One region of the Epibacterium sp. ABV4_022 genome, then DNA from elsewhere that is predicted to be linked to it. Evidence: riboswitches for the same ligand, from Rfam matches in the RefSeq annotation. Region 1 holds a riboswitch; each other region holds the start of a gene.
The links. Region 1 has a riboswitch for cobalamin ahead of ACXAF5_RS05835 (DUF1636 family protein). Riboswitches for the same ligand answer to the same signal wherever they lie in the genome.

Region 1 (5,716 bases):
GCACCGAGGTCGTGAATGCCACCCGCCACGCGGATCACTGGGAAATCCACCTGAAGGATCTGGCCACCGGCGCAGAAAGCACCCGCCGCGCCAAGATGCTGGTCAACGCAGGTGGGCCATGGGTGGCGGATGTGCTGCGCCAGAAGCTCGGACAAAACAGCCGCGAAAACGTGCGCCTCGTGCGCGGCAGCCATATCGTGGTGCCAAAACTCTACGACCACGGGCGCTGCTACTTCTTTCAGGGGCAGGACGGGCGCATCATCTTTGCCATTCCCTATGAGGAGGATTTCACCCTCATCGGCACCACCGACGCTGATCACCCCGATCCCGAGACCAAACCCATCTGCACCGAGGAAGAGCAGGACTATCTGGTGAAATTCGCGTCGAACTATTTTGACACACCCGTGACACGCGATCAGATCGTCTGGACCTATTCCGGCGTGCGGCCGCTCTATGATGACGGCGCCAGCTCCGCCTCCGCCGCGACACGCGAATATGTGCTGACGCTCGACAAGACACAGGCCCCGCTGCTCAATGTCTTTGGCGGCAAGATCACCACCTACCGCAAACTGGCCGAGGCGGCGCTGGATAAAATCAACGAGGTCTTCCCAAGCCTGCCTTCGGAGTGGACCGCAGGTGTGCCCCTGCCCGGCGGCGATTTCCCGGTCGAAGATGTCACCCGCTTGCGCGAAAAACTCGCCGCCGACTATCCCTTCCTGTCGGCCTACGCCACCCGCCGCCTGATCCGCGCCTATGGCACCGAGGCCTGGGCCATTCTGGGCGACGCCAAGGCGCAGAGCGATCTGGGCGAGAGCTTCGGCGCGACCATCACGGCCCGCGAACTCGACTGGGCGATTGCCCGCGAATGGGTGCGCACGGGCGAGGATTTCCTGTGGCGACGCACAAAACTCGGCCTGCGTCTGGACCCTGATGCGCGCGCAGCGGTCGACGCTTATATCCAGTCCCGCGTCACCGACTAACAAAACAGACCAACAGAAAAGAGGGGCACAGCGCCCCTCTTCACATTTTTCCAAATACCTCGGAGCGCGAGGCAGCGCCTCGCATCCCCGCTCACAACGCGCGCTGAGGTTTCAGAATTCCACGCCCTTCTGCGCCTTCACCCCGGCCCGGAAGGGATGCTTCACCTGCGCCATCTCGGTCACAAGATCGGCGATCTCGATCAGTTCTTCCTTCGCGTTGCGCCCGGTCAGCACCACATGGGTCATCGGCGGTTTATGCTCGACGAGGAACTCCAGAACCTCCTGCAAATCCAGATATTCATAGCGCAGCGCGATGTTGATCTCGTCGAGCAGCACCATGGTGTTCTTCTCATCGAGGATCATTTCCTTGGCCTTTTCCCAGCCCGCGCGGGCTGCCGCAATATCGCGGGCCTTGTCCTGCGTTTCCCAGGTGAATCCCTCGCCCATCGCGTAGAACTGGCACAGATCCGAGAAATTCTCCTCGATCAACGTCCGCTCGCCGGTCTGCCACGCGCCCTTGATGAACTGCACCACCGCCGAGGGCATGCCATGGGCGATGCAGCGCATGATCATGCCGAATCCCGAGGACGACTTGCCCTTGCCGGGGCCGGTGTGAACGATGATCAGACCCTTTTCGCCATCCTTGGTTTTCATCATCCGATCTCGGGCGGCTTTTTTCTTTGCCATCTTGGAGGCATGGCGTGCCGCTTCTTCGTCGGAGATGTCGGTTTCGCTACTTGCGCTGGTCTGATCGCTCACGGGGTCGCTCCTGCTGTTTGGCCCCATGTCTTGACAAAGAGTGCCCCCATGGCGCAAGGGATTTTCGTTGGTTCCCGAAGGTGACACCCTTCGGGCGAAGAGGGAATGTGACAAGGCACGCCGCAGCGCGCCCCAAGCACAGCCGCCCCCGCGACCGTGACCGGAGAGGTCTCCCGACGCCACTGGCGCACCCCCAGGGGGGCACCGGGAAGGCGGGACGACCGTCAGCGCCCCACCCGGGTCTGGCATCCGCAAGCCGGGAGACCTGCCAGCGCGTGTGAAACCGGCGGACGGGGTGTGCCGCGACCGGTTGAGGGCCTGCCACACGTGGCACGCGCCCCCATCTGGCCTGCCCCGCCTCGCCGCTGAGGAGGAGAAAAGGCCGCATGGGAGAGACCCCCAGCCAGAGCCCGGAGCCGGTTGTCCTGACCGTCTGCACCACCTGTCGCCAGACCGGCAGCGATCCCGAAGCCATGCGCCCCGGCCGCATCCTTGCCGACCGTCTTGCGGGCAGCGCGCTGCCCGAGGGCGTCACCGTGCGCGGGGTCGAGTGCCTCTCGGCCTGCACGCGGTCCTGCACGTTGCATCTCTCCGGGGGCCCTGCGCGCTGGAGCTATATCTACGGCGATCTCGACCCGGATGCCCATCTTGAGGATATCCTCGCCGGTGCGGCCGCCTATGCCGCGACCGAGGATGGGTTTGTGCCATGGCGCGAACGCCCGGTGGTGTTTCGCAAACAATCCATCGCCCGCATTCCGCCCGTCTCCATGCCAAGCGTCGCGCTGACCCCGACGCCTGCACCCGAGCGTCACGACTCTTCCAGTGACACCCCAGACACGCCTGCCACCGAGCTTGCGCAGGATTGATCCGAAAGGCCTATTTCACATGACCACATTGAACAAGATCCCCGTCACCGTCATCACCGGCTTTCTCGGCGCTGGCAAAACCACTCTGATCCGTCACCTGATGCAGAACCCGCAGGGCAAGCGCCTTGCCGTGGTGGTGAATGAGTTTGGCACCGCCGGTGTCGATGGCGACATCCTGAAATCCTGCGCCGACGAGAGCTGCCCGGCGGAGAACATCATGGAACTCGCCAATGGCTGCATCTGCTGCACCGTGGCCGATGATTTCATCCCCACCATCGAGAGCCTGATGGCGCTGCCCGAGCCGCCCGAGCATATCGTCATTGAAACCTCCGGTCTGGCACTGCCAAAGCCGCTGCTCAAAGCCTTCGACTGGCCCGCGATCCGCTCGCGCATCACCGTGGACGGGGTGATCGCCCTGGCCGATGCCGAGGCCGTCGCCAAGGGCCAGTTCGCGCCGGATCTGGACGCCGTGCAGGCCCAGCGCGAGGCGGACGACAGCCTTGATCACGAAACACCGCTGTCCGAGGTCTTTGAGGATCAGATTTCCTGCGCAGACATCGTACTGTTGTCCAAGGCCGATCTGGCCGGTGAGGCCGGCGTCGAGAAAGCCCGCGCCGTGATCGAAGCCGAGGCCCCGCGCAAGCTGCCGATCCTGCCAATGACCGAAGGGGTGATCGATCCGCGCGTGATCCTGGGTCTTGGCGCTGCCGCCGAAGACGATCTCGACGCGCGCCCCAGCCACCACGACGGCCATCACGATCACGAACATGACGATTTTGAGTCCATCGTGGTCGAAATGGGCGAAGTTTCCGACCCCGAAGACCTGCAAAAACGGATCATCGAGATGGCCCGCGCCCGCAACATCCTGCGGGTGAAGGGCTATGTGGCCGTGGAAGGAAAACCGATGCGAATGCTTGTACAAGCGGTGGGCGAACGCCTTCGCGCGCAATACGACCAACCCTGGGGCGCACAGGAGCGCAAGACCCAGCTGGTGGTGATCGCCGAGCATGATAACATCGACACAGCAGGCATCCACGCCGATCTCGGGGCCTGAGTTTCTATGCGGGCGAAGTGGAAACACATCGTTTTCGTCCGGCCGAGAGGCCGGACAGCCCCCGACCGCCCCCCCGGGCGGGGGCTTCTCCCCCACCCGCGGTCCGGGGCTATCCTTGGCGTGTCCAAACGGAGCTAACCTCATGCACGTCGTCTTCCGCGAAAGCCACGGGCTCGGAGAAACAGACACCCCCTATGACGTCGGGCAGACCCCCGGCGATCTGGTGGTGCTGTCCTTTTCCGACAGCGATCTCGGCGCCTTTGCGGCGGGCTGGCATCGCGCGGACGGCAAACTCCCCTCCACTCGGCTTGCCAATCTGGTGGCGCTCAAACACCCGCTCTCGGTCGATGTTTACGCCGAGCAGACGCTGGAGGGCGCAAAGGGTGTCCTGGTCCGGCTGATCGGTGGCGAAAGCTACTGGTCCTACGGTCTGGCCACGCTTCAGGATCTGGCCCGGCGCAAGGGGATCGCGCTGGCGATCCTGCCCGCCGACGGTCAGGAAGATCCGCGCCTTGATGAGCTGTCCACCCTGCCGGTTTCCACTCTGCGCCGCCTTCAGGCGCTGTGCGATGCGGGCGGTGCTGTCGCCGCGCAGGCGGCACTGGCGCAGCTGGCGCTGGCCTCCGGCCTCTATGCCAGCCCGGTGATCGGCAAGAAAACCGTGCCGGATTTCGGGTTCTACGACCCCGAGCGCGGCGCGCTGGATGCCTTGCCCGAGATCGACAAACCCCTGGTCCTGGTCAGTTTCTATCGCTCCTACCTGACGTCTGCCGACACCGCCCCTGTGGATGCGATGATCCATAGCCTGCGCGGGCGCGGGTATGCCGCCTATGGCGTTTTTGCACCGAGCCTCAAGGTCCCCGAAGCGGTCGACTGGCTACGCGCGGAACTGCCCGCCCTGAACCCCGCCGCGCTCATCAACGCCACTGCCTTTTCCGCGCAGGGGCGCGATGGCAGCACCTCCCCGCTGAGCCTCACGGGCTGTCCGGTGTTTCAGGTGGCGCTGTCCACGGCGCGGCGCAAGGATTGGGATCTGGCGGATCGCGGTCTGTCGCCTGCGGATCTGGCCATGCATGTGGTCCTGCCAGAGGTGGACGGTCGGCTGTTTGCCGGTGTTGTCAGCTTCAAATCCCCCACCAAGCGCGACCCCGATCTGGAATATTCCCGTTTCACCCATCGCGCCGATCCGGAACGAGTAGAGGCGGCGTTGGATCGCATCGAGGCGCATCTGCGGCTCGCCCGCCAAACGCCTGCCGACAAACGCCTCGCGCTGGTGCTCTCGACCTATCCGGGGCGCGATTACAACCTCGCTCACGCGGTGGGGCTGGACGCACTGGCCTCTACGTCCGAAATTCTGCGCGCCCTTGCGACCGAGGGCTATGACGTCACCGCCGAGGCAGACCTTGGCGCACGCCTCTCGGATGAGACGCTGACATGGCCGCTCTCGGACTATCTCGCAGCCCTCGCCCACCTTCCCGCCCGCTTGCGCGAGAATCTCACTGCGGCTTGGGGCGCGCCCGAGCAGGACCCCGCGATCAGGGACGGCCTCGTGCACTTTCGCGCGCTGCGTGCGGGCAAGGCACTGATCGCGCTGCAACCCGAACGGGGGGACGTGCACGCCCGCGATGACGACTATCACGACCTCGACCGCACGCCGCGCCACAGCTATGTCGCCTTCTATCTCTGGCTCAGGAGGCAAGCAGATGTGCTGGTGCATGTGGGGGCCCATGGCACGCTGGAGTGGCTGCCGGGCAAGGCGGTGGCACTCTCGGGGCAATGCTGGCCCGAGGTGCTGGCGGGGGATCTGCCCGTGATCTATCCGTTTATCGTCAATGATCCGGGCGAGGCCGCGCAGGCCAAACGCCGCTTCGGTGCCATCACGCTGGGCCACATGCCGCCGCCTTTGGCACAGACCACGCTGCTCGACGGGATGACCCGCCTGGAAAGCCTCTTGGATGAATACTCCACGGCCGACGGTCTGGATCCTGCGCGCCGCGACCGGCTCATCGCCGACATCCGCGCTGAGGCGCAGGGCACCGGCGTCGAAGAAGATCTGG
Region 2 (5,716 bases), 720 kb from region 1:
CCGCTAGCCCTTGCGCTGCCCCAGCAGCCAGATGAAGAACAGCCCACCAATCAGCCCGGTCACGACGCCGATGGGAATATCCTCGGGCGCCAGGATCGTGCGGGCCAGAATATCCGCCCAGAGCAGGAATACACCTCCAAACAGGGCGCTTGCCGGCAGCACAAGCCGGTAGTCCCCGCCGCAGATCAGCCGCACGATATGCGGCACCATGAGGCCGACAAAGCCGATGATGCCGGAAAACGCCACCATCACCCCGGTGATGAGCGCGCCGATGACAAAGGTCATCAGCCGGAACCGCGCCACGGCGATGCCCAGGGTGGCGGCGGTTTCATCGCCCACCGTCATTGCGTTGAAATCCGCCCGCCGCCACCAGAGCCAGGTGCCGCAGCCCAGCAGGATCAGCAACGGATAGATCAGATGCGACCACTGCGCGATGCCAAGCCCCCCGAGCATCCAGAACACCACGGTGTGAGAGGCCCGCGGATCGCCCAGAAAGATGAGCACATTGGCCCCGGCCATCACGATGAAGGACACCGCCACCCCCGCCAGTACCAGCCGATCCGCCGTCGTCGATTGGGTCAGGCGCGTGACGCCGAGCACCACCGCCGTTGTCGCCAAAGCACCGGCAAAGGCCAGCAGGGGAACCGTCAACAGACCAAGGAACAACCCGGTGTGCAGCAAGGCCAGGATCGCGCCAAAGGCCCCGCCAGAGGAAATCCCCAGCAGATGCGGATCGGCCAGCGGATTGCGGGTCACCGATTGCAGGCTCGCCCCGACCAGCGCCAGCCCGGCGCCGACCATGATCGCAAGCAGCGCACGCGGAAAGCGGATATCCCAGACGATCGCGGCCCGCCCCTTGGACCAAACCGGCTCCACAAGGCCGGGCCAGATCTTGTCGATCAGCACCCCCCAGACGGTGCCGGTCGACACCGGCACCGCCCCGAGGCTGATGGCAAAGGACAGCGACACCAGAAGCGCAGCCAAACCGCCAACAAGCAGCATCGGTGCAGTGCGCGTGCGCCGCAGCGGGCCAATATGCGCTTCGCTGTCCTGCATCGGTTATTCGCCCCAGAACCCGGCGGCGAGTTTTTTCACGGCCTTGATATTGCGCGGTCCGGGGGTGGCTTCGACATACTCCAGCACCACGAACCTGTCGTTCTTGACCGCATCCATCTCGGCAAAGGCCGGGTTCTGCATCATGAAGTCCCGTTTCTGCGCGGCGGTGACGTCGCCGTAGTTCACGATCACCACGATCTCCGGATTGCGGTCCACCACCTCTTCCCAGGTTACGGTGGCCCAGCTCTTTTCGAAATCATCCATGATGTTCTTGCCACCGGCGGCCTCGATCAGGGCGGTGGGCATGGCATAACGACCGGCGGTGAACGGGGTATCCTCGCCGCTGTCGTAGACAAACACCCGCGGGGCTTCGCCATCCGCCTCCAGCTCCTTGGTAAAGGCGGCGAGATCGGCGCGATAGCCGGCAACCAGGGCCTCGGCCTTGTCCTCCACATCAAAGATCCGGCCGAGGTTCAGCAGATCAGTGTACATGTCATCCATGCTTACCTTGGGCTTGTCGCCGATGTGGATGCAGCTTTCGGTGAGTTCGTAGACCTTGATGCCAAAGGGGGCGAGGGTCTCGGGGGTCACCTCGCCACCGACTTTCATGCCGTAGTTCCATCCGGCAAAGAAGAAATCCGCATCTGCGCCGACCAGCACCTCCTTGGAGGGGTAGCGGGCGGAAAGCTCCGGCAGCGCTGCAACCCCATCGCGCATTTCCGCGTCCAGGGTTTTCCAGCCCGAGACGCCGGTGTAGCCGACCATGTGATCGGACAGCCCCAGCGCCAGCATCATTTCGGTCAGGTTGACGTCATTGGAGATCGCGGCTTGCGGGACGCTGTCAAAGGTCACGTCGCGATCACAGCTCTGAACCGTGGTTTCAGCCCAGGCGGAGGTGCCTGCCAGTGCCAGCGCGACGGGAAAGAGGATATTTTTCATGAGGTGTGTTCCTGCGAGATATTGGACAAGTGAAAGGTCAGGTGATCCCGGCCCGCACGGGCCAGGTGGTCGCGGCGGGCCTGCACGCCAAAGGCCTGGGAGACGCGCGTTTCGGACAGCACCACGCCGGGTGTGCCAAAGCCCATAACGCGGCCCTCTGCCATCAGCAGAATGTCATCACAGACCTCGGCAGCGAGATTGAGATCGTGCAGCGAGGTCACGATGGTCAGATCGAGGTTCCGGATCAGCGCCAGCAGTTCGAGTTGATGGCGCACATCCATGTGGTTTGTCGGTTCATCGAGGATCAGCACCTGCGGTTCCTGCGCCAGGGCGCGGGCCACCATGACCCTCTGCCGTTCGCCCCCGGACAGGGTGGCAAGCGTGCGGTGGGAAAAACCGGTCAGGTCGAGCCTGCGCAGTGCTGCGTCAATAATCGCCGCATCCCGCTGACCCGATGTGGCCAGCCCGTCGCGATGGGGCAGACGTCCCAGCGCCACGATGTCCTTCACCGTCAGGCCGAAATCGGTCGGTTGCTCTTGCAGCACCGCCGCCACCCTGCGCGCGGCCTGCCGCGGCGGCATGGCCCACAGATCGGTCCCATCGACGAGCACCTGTCCGCTGCGCGGCGACTGATAGCGATAGAGGAGCCGCAGCAGGCTGGACTTGCCGGCGCCATTGGCGCCGACCACCCCAAGCACGCGCCCGGCGGGCAGGTGGAAACTGGTTTCATGCAGGATCAGGGGGCCACGGCGTCGCGGCGCCCAGGTCAGGCCACGCGCCTCCAGGGTCGCAGCCATTACCGCCCCCTCCGGGCAAGCGCGGCACGCGGCGCGTCACCGGCTCTGCACATGTCTCGATCACACAGCGCCATCCGCGGCTCCGCTCTTGTGTGCGGGGGATAGGCAGAACACAGGTTGGCGTCGCTCCCGGCTCGGGAGGTCAGACAGCTACCACCGTTCACCGGGACACCCCGCCCAGGTTACACATCGGGTCAGATGGCAGGTCTCCTGACTTGCGGTTCGTCATTCCCCTGCACCTTCCCGGATGGACATCCAGTGGTATCAGGCAGGGTCATTCGCCGCTCACAGTTGCGGGGGCAGTCACGGGTTTGGCGCCTTTTGGCTACACCTCACCGTATTCCCTTTTCATCCCCGCGCATCTGAGGCGACGGAGAACCATCTGGCCCAGACATGGGCCAAACGGACTGAATATGTCAACTGTTTTGCAACCGGCGACAGGCCCGACAGCACGCGGCCCCCGTCCGGGCCACAGCGCGACGATGCGTTTCTCCGGGAACAATTCGCGCCGCGCGCCGTTGTGTCTGCGAGGCCCGCACAGGGTGGGCACTGTAACACGGCAAAGGAGGCACCCCATGCTTGGTTGGGCCCTGACATTCCTGGTGATCGCACTGATCGCGGCCGTCTTTGGCTTTGGCGGTATCGCCAGCGCCTCGGCCGGGATCGCGCAGATCCTCTTTTTCATCTTCCTGGTGATGTTCGTCGCCGCGTTGATCTTTCGGGCAGTTCGCCGCTGACCCGAAGGCACGCATCGGATCGACCGACACTCCACGCAGAAAGGACATGACATGAGCACCGCATTGAACGTCAAACCGCAAATCGCACCTGTCGAGACCGGCGTCCGGGACACCACCGCCATCGCCGAGGGGCTGAGCGACGTGCTGGCGGATACCTACCGCCTGACGCTGAAAACCCACATCTACCACTGGAACGTCGAAGGACCGCTGTTCTTCTCGCTGCACAATCTGACCGAAGAGCAGTACCAGAACATGTTTGCCGCCGCAGATGAGCTGGCAGAGCGCATCCGCGCCATCGGCCACCTGACCTCCGGCAAGATCACCGGCGTCTTGTCCGACAGTATTGTCGACGACCTCGGCCAGATGCCAAGCGCCGGGGAAATGTGCAAGGATCTTGAAAGGGACCATATGCGTCTGGCCCACCGCCTGCACGCGCTGATCGAGCTGGCCGAACAGCGCAAGGATATGGTGACGGGTGACCTGGCCACCGAACGCGCGGCCTTCCACGAAAAAGCGGCTTGGATGCTGCGTGCTTTGTCTGCCTCGTAGGCACGCATGTATTCTGCAGGGGGCCCTTCATCCTGACGGGTGTGGGGCCCCTTTATTTTGCGGATGCGACGTTTTGGCCGCCGCGCCGCTGCTCGCCCGACACACACCCGCGCAAACAAACGGCCCGGACAGTGCCGGGCCGTCGATATCGCCAAAGTCACGCTGCCGTTGGATCAGCTGGTCAGCGTATCGGTCGAGGCAAAGAACATGGCCTGGCTGATCGCAGAAATCACCTGGTCGGGAACATAGGGTTTGGCGATCATGAACGCCGGTTCATGCCGCTCACCTGTGAGCAGACGCTCGGGGAAGGCCGTGATGAAGATCACCGGCACGTCGCCGAGATCTTCGAGCAGGTCCGCAACCGCGTCGATGCCGCTGGAGTTATCGGCAAGCTGAATATCCGCCAGGATCAGATCGGGCCGTTGCTCATGCCCCAGTTTCACCGCCGCCTTGTGGGTGCGCGCAATCCCGGTGACCTCGTGCCCCATCATCGTACAGATGCCTTCAAGATCCATCGCGATGATCGCCTCATCCTCGATAATCATGATCTTGCCCGAAACCGATTGCTGCATCTCATCATGCGCCAACTGGATCAGGCGGCTGGCCTCTTCGCTGTCGATGTCCATGATTTCCGCGATTTCGCTGATGGAGAAGGCCTCCACCGTATTCAGCAGCAGCGCCTCGCGGGTGTTCGGGGTCAGCGCCGAAAGATGTTGCAGCGCCCGGGCCCGGGGACCGTCATCCGTGTCCGGCACCGGCTGTCCGGAACTGCTCCAGAGCGTGTGGAAAACCTTGAAAAGTGCCACTTTTCCGCCATGGGCCTGGGCGTCGAAGCAGCTTGGATCCGCCAGGATCGCCTCCAGCGTGGAGGCCGCATAGGTATCACCGGATTGCTGCGCCCCGGTGAGCGCTCTGGCGTAACGCCGCAGGTACGGCAGGTGGGGTCCGATCAGGTCCGACAGAGTCAGGGCTTGTCCAGTGGTGGGGGTCGACAATTTTTTTCTCCTGTCACCAATATTTCTCGGAACAAACGCATGCTTTGGGCGTTTGTTCCATGGAAATGAAAATTTTATCGCGCCTGAAGGTATAGGTGTTGCGGGAGAGACGAATGGCAAACAGGCCTCAGAAACAGCCATGGGACACTCTGATCGACGAGAACCTGAAGCGGGTTTTCGACGAGGATGCGAATGCGGAATTGCCGCCGCATCTGATGGAGCTACTTGATCGTCTGGACAAGATCCCCGTCGCGGATGCGTCGGGCACCACCGGCGCGACCTCCCAGTCGCAGGAGGAGGCCGAATAATGGACCGACAGAATGCCAAGGCTGAACTGACCAGCCATATGAAGGTGCTTCGCGCCTTCGCCATGAGCCTTACGCGCAATGATGCGGCAGCAGATGATCTGGTGCAGGATACGGTGCTGAAAGCCTGGAGCAACTTCGACAAGTTCCAGGAAGGCACCAACATGCGGGCCTGGCTCTTTACCATTCTGCGCAACACCTTCTATTCCAACCGCCGCAAGGCTGCCCGCGAAGTCGAGGATTCCACCGGCACCATCACCGAAAGCATCTCGGTCAAACCGGCCCATGATGGCCGGCTGCAACTGGCCGAGTTCCGCGTCGCCCTGGCGGAACTGCCG
Region 3 (5,716 bases), 1.7 Mb from region 1:
GGATCTGGCGATCACGGTCGAGGATCGCCAACTCGTGATTCGGGGACGGCAGCGTGACGATACCGACGGGCGTATCTTCCTGCATCGCGGCATTGCCGCCCGCCAGTTCCAGCGCATGTTCGTGCTGGCCGATGGCGTCGAGGTCGGCGAGGCGGTGATGGAAAATGGTCTGCTGCATGTGGACCTGACCCGGTCGCGGCCCGAAACCGTTGTGCAAACCATCAACATCAAGAAGGGGTAAATCATGCAGACACCAGTGGACATGGCGCAAACCGGCGGTCGCACCGTCTATGTCAAGACCGTCGCCGTCGCCGATCTGCCCAAGGATGTGCAGGCCTCGGTGCCCGGGCGCAAGCAGCTCTATGCGGTCCATGACGAGGCCGGCGAGCAGCTGGCGCTGGTCGCGGACCGCAAGATGGCCTTTGTGCTGGCGCGCCAGCACGACTATGCGCCCGTCGCGGTGCACTAACCCCGACAGGCGCGCGTGGCCGCAGTGACCGGCCACCGCAAAAGAGATGACCGGACCCCGGACCTCTGCCAGAGGTGCGGGGTCTTTTGCATTGCGGCTGCGGGGTGCGCGATACGGGGCGGTGTGCGCATGCGGGGGGAGATTTGTATCGGCACAGGGCGGCGGGCTTGAGCTTTGCCCCCCAAGCTGCTTGCCTGCGCCGGATTGCCCCCGGGCGCAGCAGCGTGTCGGGGGCAGGGGCCTCAGAGGGGAGCAGGAGATGCCGGAGTTTCAGTTCGATTGGGTCGACGCCTTCACCGACCGTCCGTTTGGCGGCAATGGCTGCGCGGTGGTGCATGGCGGCGCGCATCTGCCCGAGGCGGTGGCCTGCGCCTATGTGCGCGAGACATCGCTGGTGGAATGCACCTTTACCGGCCCGTCGGAGGTGGCGGACATCCGGGTGCGCTATTTCCTCGCCAGCCGGGAGATCCCCTTTGCCGGGCACCCCACGATTGCGACGGTGGCGGCGATGCGCGACCGTGGCCTGATCGCGGGCGACCGGCTGACGCTGGAGACCGGCGCGGGCATCGTGCCGGTGGTGCTGGAGGGCGATCAGATCGTGATGCAGCAGGTGGCGCCGACGTTCGGGCCGCGCCCGGATCCGGCACTGGTGGCGGCGGCGATTTCGCGGCCGGTGGCGGAGATCGTCGGCCAGCCGCAGCTGGTTTCGACCGGGCTGCCGTTCTGCATCACGGTGCTGAAGGATCACGCCGCGCTCGCGGCCGCCCGGCTGGATGCGACGGCGATGCAGGCGCTGGGAGCGGCCCTCGGTGCGGATGGCAGCGATGTGATGGAGCCCTTCCTGGTCACGCTGGAGGGGGCGACCGCTGGCGGGGACACGTTTTCGCGCCTGTTGATGCTGCCGCCGAGCCCGCCGGAAGATCCTTTTACCGGCTCGGCCACGGGGGCCATGGCGGCCTACCTGTGGCACCACGGTCTGATGGAGCCCGCGCGGTTTGTCGCCGAACAGGGGCATCTGATGGGACGTCCCGGGCAGGCAGTGGTCTCTCGGGTTGGTCCGGTTGATGCGATCGAGGGCGTGCGCGTCGGGGGCACCGGCTTTGTGCTGATGCGCGGGAACGTGGTCCTGCCCGAGGCCCTGACAGGCTGAGCCGCCGACGCGCTCGCCCGGCAACGCCCCGCCTGCGGCATACGAGCCTTCAGTGGCGGGGGCGCTCCCGCCCATATGCCATGCCCCTGGCGGGACCCGGCCTCTGGTTGGGCCCGGCGCGGCGCGCGCCCGAAGGGCGCGCGCCGCGCTGGTCGCTCCGGTCGCAGACCGTAGCGAAACACCTCCGTCCGAACGCCCCGTGAATGCCTTGAAAGGCGATTTATGTTCATGTTATGTTCCCTCATGTTCAACATGACAGCTTCTAGGCTGCGGGAGGAAAACATGATTGAAGGAAGTTGTTGCTGCGGGGCCGTGAGGTTCACCTTGAGCGCGCCCCCAACCATGATGGGCACCTGTCATTGCAGCCGCTGCCGCAAGCTCGGCGCGGCGGTGATGGTGTTCATCCGGCGGGACAATCTCAGCTGGGTGCAGGGGCGCGAGGATGTGGCGCTCTATCAGCCCGAGGCCCCTTATACCTACGGGCGGTGCTTCTGCCGGCGGTGCGGCACCTCGCTGGGGGAGATCCTGTCGCAGGAGGAGAGTTTCCCGATTTCGGCCCATGCGCTGGATGGCGACCTCGACCTGCGCAATCGCTTTCACGAGTTCGTGGCGGAGAAACCCGCCTGGTTGCCGATTTGTGATTCCGCCGAGCAGTTCGAGGGGCATCCGGTGATGTCGTGAGGCTGCGGTTCGGGACGGTCTGCGGGCCTGCCCTGGCGATGCCAGCGCCGCCGCCGCCGGTGACCCGCGGCCAGACATGCAAAACGGCCCGCCGGCAGGGGCGGGCCGCGTGTTGCAGATCCGTCCGGGGGCGGGTCAGCCCAGCAGACGGGAGATCAGCAGGAACAGCCCGCCGGACAGGGTGGCGGCGGCCGGCACGGTGATGACCCAGGCCGCGACGATGGTCATGAAATGCGACCGGCGCACCAGCTTGCGGCGCCGGCGCTCGGCAGCGCCGATGCGGGGGGCGTCCGGGGTCGCGGTCTTGGCCTTGCGCATCCGGCGCTCGGTGTCCCATTCGCGGAAGAAACCGACCCCGAACACACCGCCGATGGCGATATGGGTGGAGCTGACCGGCAGGCCGAGCCAGCTGGCCACGATCACCGTGATCGCCGCCGACAGCGCCACGCAATAGGCGCGCATCGGGTTCAGCTTGGTGATCTGGCTGCCAACCATGCGGATCAGCTTGGGGCCGAACAGGAACAGGCCGAAGGAGATCCCGAAGGCGCCGATGATCATCACCCAGAAGGGGATCGAGACGGCCTGGGTGAAATCACCGGAGGTCGAGGCCTGCACGATCGCCGCCAAGGGCCCCACCGCATTGGCGACGTCATTGGCGCCATGGGCAAAGCTGAGCAGCGCGGCGGAGACGATCAGCGGGATCGCAAACAGCACCTTCAGCGACTTGTTGCGGTTCTCCAGCCCCCGCGACTGGCGGCGGATCACCGGGATCATCACCAGCCAGATCGCCAGTGCCACACCGACCCCGATCAGCAGCGCGTCGGTCAGCTCGATCTTGACGATCCGTTTCAGCCCCTTGACGGAGAGATAGGCGGCAAAGGCGCCGCCCATGATGCCCACCAGCACCGGCACCCAGGTGCGGGCGGCGGCGATCTTGTCGTCGCGGTAGATGATGCGGGACTTGATGAACCACAGGAAGGCGGCGGCGATCAGCCCGCCCAGCATCGGCGAGATCACCCAACTGGCGGCGATCGCCCCCATCTTGGGCCAGTTCACGGCGGCAAACCCGGCAGCGGCAATGCCCGCGCCCATGACGCCCCCGACCACCGCATGGGTGGTGGAGACCGGGGCCCCGATCCAGGTGGCGAGGTTGACCCAGAGCGCCGAGGCCAGCAGCGCCGCCATCATCGCGGCGATAAAGATGGTGGAGCTGGCCATGCTGCTGGGTGCGATGATGCCCTTGGCGATGGTCGAAACCACGTCGCCCCCCGCGATCAGCGCCCCGGCGCTTTCGAAGATTGCGGCGACGACAATGGCAAAGCCCATCGACATCGCATTGGCGCCCACCGCGGGCCCCATATTGTTGGCCACGTCGTTGGCGCCGATGTTCAGCGCCATATAGGCGCCGAAAGCGGCGGCGATGACGACGATGACGGTATTGTCCGCATCCCCCACGATCAGACCGGTCGCCGCGGCGACGATCAGGATGAACACGAAGGCGATCCCCAAACCGACGTTGGATCGGCCCACAAATGCGGTGGCCTGTTCCAGCGAGGACAGGCGATCGAGGTCGCGGTCCAGCGTTTCAAGGTGACGCGGCTCTAGATCGGTCTTGGACACCTGTCCTCTCCTCTGTATCTGCGCGCCGCGTCTGTAACGGTTTTGTGACAGTCCGGCAATGGCGGCAAACAGGCGACCGCGCCGCGCCGCAGATCAGAGCGCCGGCGGCGCGCGCGTGTAGGTGCTGAGACGGGAGATGCCGGGGCGGGACAGCCAGTTGGAGCCGGGCCGCAAGCCGTAGCGTGTTGCGGCAAGACACATCAGGCGCCGGTGCCTGACGTGATTCTTCATCTCTGTGCAACAACGGCGCCTCTGGCTTGCCCGTGCAGGCGGGGACTTGGTCCGGGGGGCGGCGGGCGCGCGGGCCGGTGGGTCAGGAGATCACTGCGGCATGCGGCGGCTGCGCCGGGCGGCGGCGCCCCCACGCCGGGTGCGCGGCGGCAGCGTCAATGTCAGCGGCTGCGGTGGCATTTGCAGCGAGGCCCGCAGCAGGTCACAGAACGCGGCAACCGCCGGGGACACCTCGGCAAAGGGGACGGCCAGGTCCAGCGCGTGCCGCGCCTCGCGGTGGTAGCTCGCCCGGCCGTTCAGTGCGCCGAGCCATTGCATGTAGCCCAGCTGGGCCATGCGCTCGGCCTCTCCGGTGGGCAGGGGGCCCACGTCCAGTTGTCGGATGGTCAGTTCCAGTATCATCGCGCCCTCCGCGCAAGGGGGCGGGCACAAACGGGCAACGGCGATGTTTCAGGTCCAATGCGGGCCATGTCGGTCTCTCCGTCCCAGGGCACCCCGCCCGGGTAAAAAGTGACTGAGGCGCGACCGCGTCGCACCCGAGATGGCAGGTCTCCTGACTCGCGGGTCGCAGCCCGTCTCCGTACCTTCCCGGACCAGAGGTCCAGTGGCGTCTTTGGAGAGGCTCGCCGCTTACAGTTGCGGGGGCAGTCACGGATTTAGGCAAGGCGCCTGCACCGTATTCCCTTTTCAGCCGGACCTGTCGATCCGGGCACCATCGCGGAAAGGATTGCAGGAACCGCGTGGCCTGTCCAGTCGGAATTCACGCCCCCGCGGGGCTGGCCCGGGGGAATTGGCCCCGGAAACTGGCCCGGGGAACTGGCGAGGCAGCATAGAAAAACGGCCCGCCGGGAAGGGCGGGCCGTCTGCGATTGGTCAGGGCGCGGCAGGATCAATTGCCGTTGATGAGGCCCATGCTTTCCAGCTTGAGCAGCACCTGATGGGCGCAGTTGTCGACCTCGACATTCTCTGTTTCGACGCTCAGCTCCGGGTTCTGCGGCACGTCGTAAGGGTCGGAAATGCCGGTGAATTCCTTGATCTTACCCTCGCGCGCCAGCTTGTAGAGGCCCTTGCGGTCGCGGCGTTCGCATTCCTCGATCGAGGTGGCGACGTGCACCTCGACAAAGGCGCCGTACTGTTCGATTTCCTCGCGCACGTGGCGGCGGGTGGCCGCATAAGGCGCGATCGGGGCACAGATGGCGATACCGCCGTTCTTGGTGATCTCGGAGGCGACATAGCCGATGCGCTTGATGTTGAGATCGCGGTGCTCTTTGGAGAAGCCCAGCTCGGAGCTGAGGTTCTTGCGCACGATGTCCCCATCCAAGAGCGTCACCGGACGGCCACCCATCTCCATCAGCTTGACCATCAGCGCGTTGGCAATGGTGGATTTGCCGGAGCCGGAGAAACCGGTGAAGAACACGGTGAAACCCTGCTGCGAACGTGGCGGCTTGGTCTTGCGCAGCTCGGCCACAACCTCGGGGAAGGAGAACCACTCGGGGATTTCCAGACCTTCGGCCAGGCGGCGACGCAGTTCGGTGCCGGAGATGTTGAGGATGGTCACGTCATCC
Region 4 (5,716 bases), 1.2 Mb from region 1:
CTCCCATCCGCAGGATGCGGTCGCGCACATCCTCAAGCGCGTTGGCAGGTTGAAACACCACTACAGGCACCCCGAGGCGCCGCAGCATATCGGTGGTGGCCCGGGTCGAATTGGCACCGGCAATCACCAGATCGGGCTGCAGGAGATAGATCTCTTCGGCCAGACCGTGATTTACGGGATACGCCATGGCCACGTCAGCCATGGCCGAGGCGCGGGCATCCCGCGCGATGTAGGAGACCGACGCCAGCTGGCCCGGCGCCGCAAGCAGCATCGCCAACTGGTCCGTGCACAGGTTCATCGACACCACGCGCGACGGCCCGGCAAAGGCTCCGGTGGCGGCCCACAGAAGGGCAAGGGCTATGCCGGGCAGCCTGCGCATGGATCAGAACGACGCCCGGACGCCGACAAAGACCTCGCGGCCGTTTGCGAAATACCCCCAGGATTCCTGATAGTCTTCATCCAGCAGATTCGTCACCCGCGCGGTCAGCTGTGCATTGGCCGTCAGGTCATAGGTGGTGGCCAGATCCACGACAGTGAAGGACGGAAGCTCTGCCGTCGGGGTACCGGTCGCGAAGAACTGGCGGCCGTGATTGCCGGTGACGTGACGCACATCCAGGTTGACCGTGCCGCGCCCGGCATAGGCCTGCGCCGCAACCGACAGGCGCAGCTCATGCTCTGGCCGGCGCACCTGCACCGCACCGGTGGCGGTTTCGGCATCCGTGTAGGAATAGGCGCCGCTCAGATCCAGCCAGTCCAGCACGGCAAAGGAGGTTTCCAGCTCAACCCCGCGCGACTTGCTGGTGCCTGGGATGTTGACAGCTGTCATGCCCGATCCCTGGATCAGATTGTCGACGTCATTGCGGTAGAGTGTCACCGCCAGCTCACCGCGATCGCCGAGACCAAAGTCCGCGCCCAGTTCGTAGCTGGTGCTTTCCTCCGGCTTCAGGTTCGGGTTGCCGGCAAAGGAACCGGGAACAAAGCCGAATTGCTCGAACATCGTCGGGTTCACAAAGGCGCGCCCGGCGGCACCGCGCAGGCGGATGTCGCGACCGGGCAGTTGATAGGACACCGACAGGTTCCAGGTGGTTGCATTCTCGAAGGTGTCGTTAAAGTCGTGGCGCAGCCCGGCCTGCACATCAAGACCATTGGCCAGTTCCCCCTGATACTCCAGTGCAACGGCCTCGCTGTTGCGCTCGAACGCGGTGCTGCCGGTGAAGGACGCCGTGTATGTCTGTTCTTCGGCCTCCAGCAGCAGGTTCAGGCGGTGTGCGGAGTGATCCAGCCCTGCCCCGTCCAGCGCAAAGTTGCCCAGGTATTTGAACGCGCGGTGCGTCGACTCGCTGGAGGACGGGCCAAAGGCGCCATCCCGGGACTGGTTCTCCTGGTCGGTTCCGCTGATGGAAAACCGGTGCCTGCTGCGCCCGGAGGCGCTGTCAGCCTCCAGCCACAACGAGCCGAACACTTCGTCGCGGTCGGTGTTTGCCGGGCTTTCCACCAGATAGCCTTCAGAGGTCGGAGACGTGGAGCCAAAGGGGAGCGTGTCCTCGCTGCCGTAGTGCTGCCAGGTGCGCCGCAGGGTGAAACCGGTGGTGATCTGATCCGTAATCTCATACCGACCGGTCAGGTTCACTGTTTCCCGGTCGTTGAACTCGGTGTCGCCGCCATCCAGCCGTGAACCGTCCTCGCCATCGGTCTGGCGCGTGTCGACGGAGAAGTTCAGCTCGCCGCGCTCGAACCGCTGCCGCACATAGGCATTGGCAGCACGGGTGCTGTTGGAGCCGACTTCGACGCCACCGCCATAAGAGGTGCCCGGCTTTTCCGCCCGCTTGGTGGTGATCGAGATCACGCCAGAGACGGCATTGGCGCCGTAAAGCGCCGATTGCGGGCCGCGCAGCACTTCGATGCGTTCGATATCGCTGACGGTCAGCCCGCTGAGGATATATTCGCCGCCCGACCCGGTATTGGCTTCGACCCCGTCGATCAGCACCAGCACGTGGTTGCCTTCGCCGCCGCGGATCCTCACTTGGGTAAAGCCGCTGCCGGTCGAGTTCACCGCCACGCTGGGAACGCCGCGCAGGGCATCTTGCAGGGTGGTAACTCCGCGTGTTTCAAGCTCTTGCGCGGTGATCACCGAGACCGAGCGACCATAGTTGTCCGCCTCGATCGGGGTCAGGCCGCCGGAGACGATGATCTCGCCGAGATCGATGACACCGCCCTCCTGAGCGGTTGCGATTGCGGGGACGACCACCAGCGCGGCGGCCAGTGACAGGCTTGCCTTGTCCATATTCCATTCCTCCCAGCCCGCGCGCAATACACACGCCAGGCACACCGCCCATGCCGGGCAGCGGGTCCAAATTTCGGGTCTTCGGAAGGCCTTGCCCCCGCAGACGGTGAGAACTGCCACCACTACGGAAGTCCGTTGTCCTTGGCGCGCCCCGCACCCGGACAGGGTGATCCTTCTGGCAGGTCTCCTGACTCGCGGGTCGAGGCTTTGCCGCGCCTTCCCACCCTTTCCGGGCAGTGGCATATCGCAGCATTGCTCTCCGCTCACAGTTGCGGGGGCAGTCACGGATTCGGCGCCTGTTGGCTACACCTCACCGTGTTCCCTTTTAACCGGGTGGTCTCCCAGCCGGACCAGAATGACCCGGGCTTAGACAAAGTGACGTGATCCTGTCAAGCGCCAAAGCCCGGTGCGACGGCGGTGTTGCCCCGGCAGCGGCGTACAAACGCCCTGCCCCAACGCCGCAGGGTCAGAGTTGGGTCGGGTTCGGCGCATCGCCATAGACCGCCACCGGGTCGAAGGTCTTGCGCGCCTCAACAAAGGTCAGCGGCGTCCCGGCCTCTGCGCCATGTGGCACGGCGCGGTAGAAACAGGACCGATAGCCCACGTGGCAGGATGCGCCGGAGCCGGTCACATCGACACGCAGCCACAGGGCGTCCTGATCGTCGTCGATGCGCGCCTCGACCACGGTCTGAACCAGGCCGGAGGTCGCCCCCTTGTGCCACAACACCTTCCGGGCGCGGCTGAAATAATGCGCCTCGCCGGTTTGGATCGTCAGGCGAAAGGCCTCGGCATTCATCCAGCCCAGCATCAGCACCTCACCCGAGGCTGCGTCCGTGGTGATGCAGGGCATCAGACCATCATCGCCGAATTTGGGCGCAAGGTCGGTGCTTTCCTCGACCTGTTCCACGGTGGTGCGGGGCTGAAAGTGCAGTTGTGTCATATCGCCTTCTCCGGCTTCTTGTAAAACGTAGTGTTATAACGTAACAGTCCTGAACGAAAGGCAACACACTGTAAAGAGGCCAGCACCGTGATGACCGAGCAGGACAAACGCATTCCCGTGACCTTGCTGACCGGGTTTCTGGGGGCCGGGAAAACCACGCTGCTAAACCATCTGATCCGCGACCCCGACGCGGGGCGGATTGCCGTCATCATGAATGAATTTGGCGATATCGGTCTGGACCACGACCTGATCGAAGAAGCCACCGAGGAGACCGTCCTGTTGCCGTCGGGCTGCCTGTGCTGTGCAATCCTGGGCGATCTGGCCAAGACGTTCGAGGACCTGATCGCAAAGCGGGACGCGGGTCAGGTGCAATTTGACCGGGTGGTGATTGAAACCAGCGGCATCGCCGATCCGGCACCGATCGTGCATACGCTGACCACCGATTACCAGATTGCGCAGGCCTTCCGGCTGGATGGGGTGGTGACCCTGGTGGATGCGGCGACGGGCATGGGCACCCTCGATCGGCAGTTCGAGGCGGTGCAGCAAGTCGCCATGGCCGATACGCTGATCCTGTCGAAGGCGGATCTGATCGACGGGTTCGACCTGTCCCGGCTCGAAAAACGCCTGGAGGGTCTGAACACCACCGCCCCGCGTGTCCGGGCCGACCATGGGCGCGTGTCGGTGGGCACATTGTTTGGCCTCTCTGCCCTGCGCGAGGGCGTGGCCGCGCCGGAGGTCGACCGCTGGCTGGGACTGTCGCAAGAGATGGCACAGCCCGATCCGCTGGCCGGGTTGTCCAGTTTTGCCGCCGCGGCAACGCCCCCGGCCCCACTGGCCTTCAGCCCATCCGCGCCCGCCACACATGACCATCGGATCATCTCCGCCTCGATCGCAGTGACAGATCCCATTGCCGCAAATGTCTTTGATTTCTGGCTGGACTCGCTGATTGCACTTAAGGGACAGAACATCCTGCGTATGAAAGGCATCCTGCACGTCGAGGGCCTGCAATACCCGTTTGTCTTTCACGGGGTGCAGCATATTTTTGATGCCCCTGTGCCGCTCAAAAGCTGGTCGGGCACGGAGACCACCAGCCGCGTCGTTGTCATCGCGCGCGACATGGAAGAGGCCGACCTCAAGGCCAGCCTCGACATGCTCCTGATGAAACCAAAGGCCGAGACCGCACCGCCGGCACTGCCCGGCGGGATGATGGTCGACACCCTGGAATTGCCGTTCTGAGCCATGCCGGTCTGTTGCCCCCACACCAGAGAAACAGCCACAGCGCCATCGGTCTGCGGCCCGGTGCCTCCCCTCCCTGACAGAAAGACCCCGAAATGATCCATATCCGCCTGCCCGATGGCGCAAGCCGCGCGCTTGAGCCTGCCAGCACCGCCGCCGATCTTGCCGCCGCCATCAGCCCGAGCCTTGCCAAGCGCACGGTCGCTGCGGTTGTTGACGGAGAGGTCACGGATCTGTCCCGCCCCCTGCCCGACGGCGCCGCGGTAGAGCTGGTGACCCGGGATGACCCGCGGGCGCTGGAACTGATCCGCCACGACCTCGCACATGTGTTGGCCGAAGCGGTTCAGGCGCTGTGGCCCGGCACCAGAACCGCCATCGGACCGGCCATCGAACACGGGTTCTACTATGATTTCGAGCGGGACACGCCGTTCACGCCCGAGGATCTGCCGGTGATCGAGAAAAAGATGCGCCAGATCATCGCCGCCAGGACCCCCTTCACCCGCGAGGAATGGACCCGCGAAGAAGCCCGACAGCATTTTGAGACCGCCGGCGAAGGGTACAAACTGGCGTTGCTTGATGCGATCCCCGAGGGCGAGACCGTCACGATCTATCGCCAGGGGGACTGGCTCGACCTCTGCCGGGGGCCGCATATGCGCAGCACCGCGGATGTCGGCAGCGCGTTCAAACTGACCCGGGTGGCGGGCGCCTATTGGCGTGGGGACAGCAACAACCCGATGCTGAGCCGCATCTATGGGGTCGCCTTTGCCGACAAAGCCGCGCTCGATGCGCATATGACGATGATGGCCGAGGCCGAGAAACGCGATCACCGCCGACTGGGACGCGAGATGAACCTGTTCCACTTTGAGGAAGTCGCGCCCGGGTCTGTCTTCTGGCATGCAAAGGGCTGGCGCCTGTTCCAGACGCTGATCGGCTACATGCGCGAGCGCCAGGAAGAGGCGGGCTATATCGAGGTCAACTCTCCCGACATCATGGACCGCGCCCTGTGGGAGACCTCGGGCCACTGGCAGAACTACCGCCAGAACATGTTTCTCGCCAAGACCGAGGACGATCGCGACTATGCGCTGAAACCGATGAACTGCCCCGGCCATATGCTGATCTACGGGCAAGGCACCAAGAGCTATCGCGATCTGCCGCTGAAGATCGCCGAATTTGGCAAGGTGCATCGCTACGAGCCATCCGGCGCCTTGCACGGGCTTTTGCGCGTGCGCAGCTTCACCCAGGATGATGCCCATATC

Region 2: another riboswitch for cobalamin. It lies ahead of ACXAF5_RS02380 (ABC transporter ATP-binding protein); the one in region 1 lies ahead of ACXAF5_RS05835 (DUF1636 family protein).
Region 3: another riboswitch for cobalamin. It lies ahead of ACXAF5_RS14030 (hypothetical protein); the one in region 1 lies ahead of ACXAF5_RS05835 (DUF1636 family protein).
Region 4: another riboswitch for cobalamin. It lies ahead of ACXAF5_RS11215 (TonB-dependent receptor plug domain-containing protein); the one in region 1 lies ahead of ACXAF5_RS05835 (DUF1636 family protein).

Annotation. Positions count from the first base shown of each region.
Region 1 covers NZ_JBSWVA010000001.1:1,216,240-1,221,955, reverse strand. Annotated here, with positions in the region: gene glpD (glycerol-3-phosphate dehydrogenase) at 1-980, shown strand, start outside; gene cobO (cob(I)yrinic acid a,c-diamide adenosyltransferase) at 1,092-1,766, opposite strand; cobalamin riboswitch at 1,791-2,026, shown strand; gene ACXAF5_RS05835 (DUF1636 family protein) at 2,126-2,605, shown strand; gene cobW (cobalamin biosynthesis protein CobW) at 2,625-3,659, shown strand; gene cobN (cobaltochelatase subunit CobN) at 3,802-5,716, shown strand, end outside.
Region 2 covers NZ_JBSWVA010000001.1:499,873-505,588, reverse strand. Annotated here, with positions in the region: gene ACXAF5_RS02390 (FecCD family ABC transporter permease) at 4-1,002, opposite strand; gene ACXAF5_RS02385 (ABC transporter substrate-binding protein) at 1,060-1,995, opposite strand; gene ACXAF5_RS02380 (ABC transporter ATP-binding protein) at 1,992-2,792, opposite strand; cobalamin riboswitch at 2,976-3,190, opposite strand; gene ACXAF5_RS02375 (DUF1328 domain-containing protein) at 3,368-3,529, shown strand; gene ACXAF5_RS02370 (Dps family protein) at 3,581-4,078, shown strand; gene ACXAF5_RS02365 (response regulator) at 4,252-5,073, opposite strand; gene ACXAF5_RS02360 (NepR family anti-sigma factor) at 5,187-5,381, shown strand; gene ACXAF5_RS02355 (RNA polymerase sigma factor) at 5,381-5,716, shown strand, end outside.
Region 3 covers NZ_JBSWVA010000001.1:2,953,667-2,959,382, reverse strand. Annotated here, with positions in the region: gene ACXAF5_RS14055 (Hsp20 family protein) at 1-241, shown strand, start outside; gene ACXAF5_RS14050 (DUF1150 family protein) at 245-469, shown strand; gene ACXAF5_RS14045 (PhzF family phenazine biosynthesis protein) at 729-1,619, shown strand; gene ACXAF5_RS14040 (GFA family protein) at 1,944-2,300, shown strand; gene ACXAF5_RS14035 (inorganic phosphate transporter) at 2,436-3,920, opposite strand; gene ACXAF5_RS14030 (hypothetical protein) at 4,242-4,553, opposite strand; cobalamin riboswitch at 4,678-4,883, opposite strand; gene ACXAF5_RS14025 (bifunctional sulfate adenylyltransferase/adenylylsulfate kinase) at 5,041-5,716, opposite strand, start outside.
Region 4 covers NZ_JBSWVA010000001.1:2,381,646-2,387,361, forward strand. Annotated here, with positions in the region: gene ACXAF5_RS11210 (ABC transporter substrate-binding protein) at 1-379, opposite strand, end outside; gene ACXAF5_RS11215 (TonB-dependent receptor plug domain-containing protein) at 383-2,284, opposite strand; cobalamin riboswitch at 2,445-2,654, opposite strand; gene hisI (phosphoribosyl-AMP cyclohydrolase) at 2,751-3,224, opposite strand; gene ACXAF5_RS11225 (CobW family GTP-binding protein) at 3,315-4,460, shown strand; gene thrS (threonine--tRNA ligase) at 4,556-5,716, shown strand, end outside.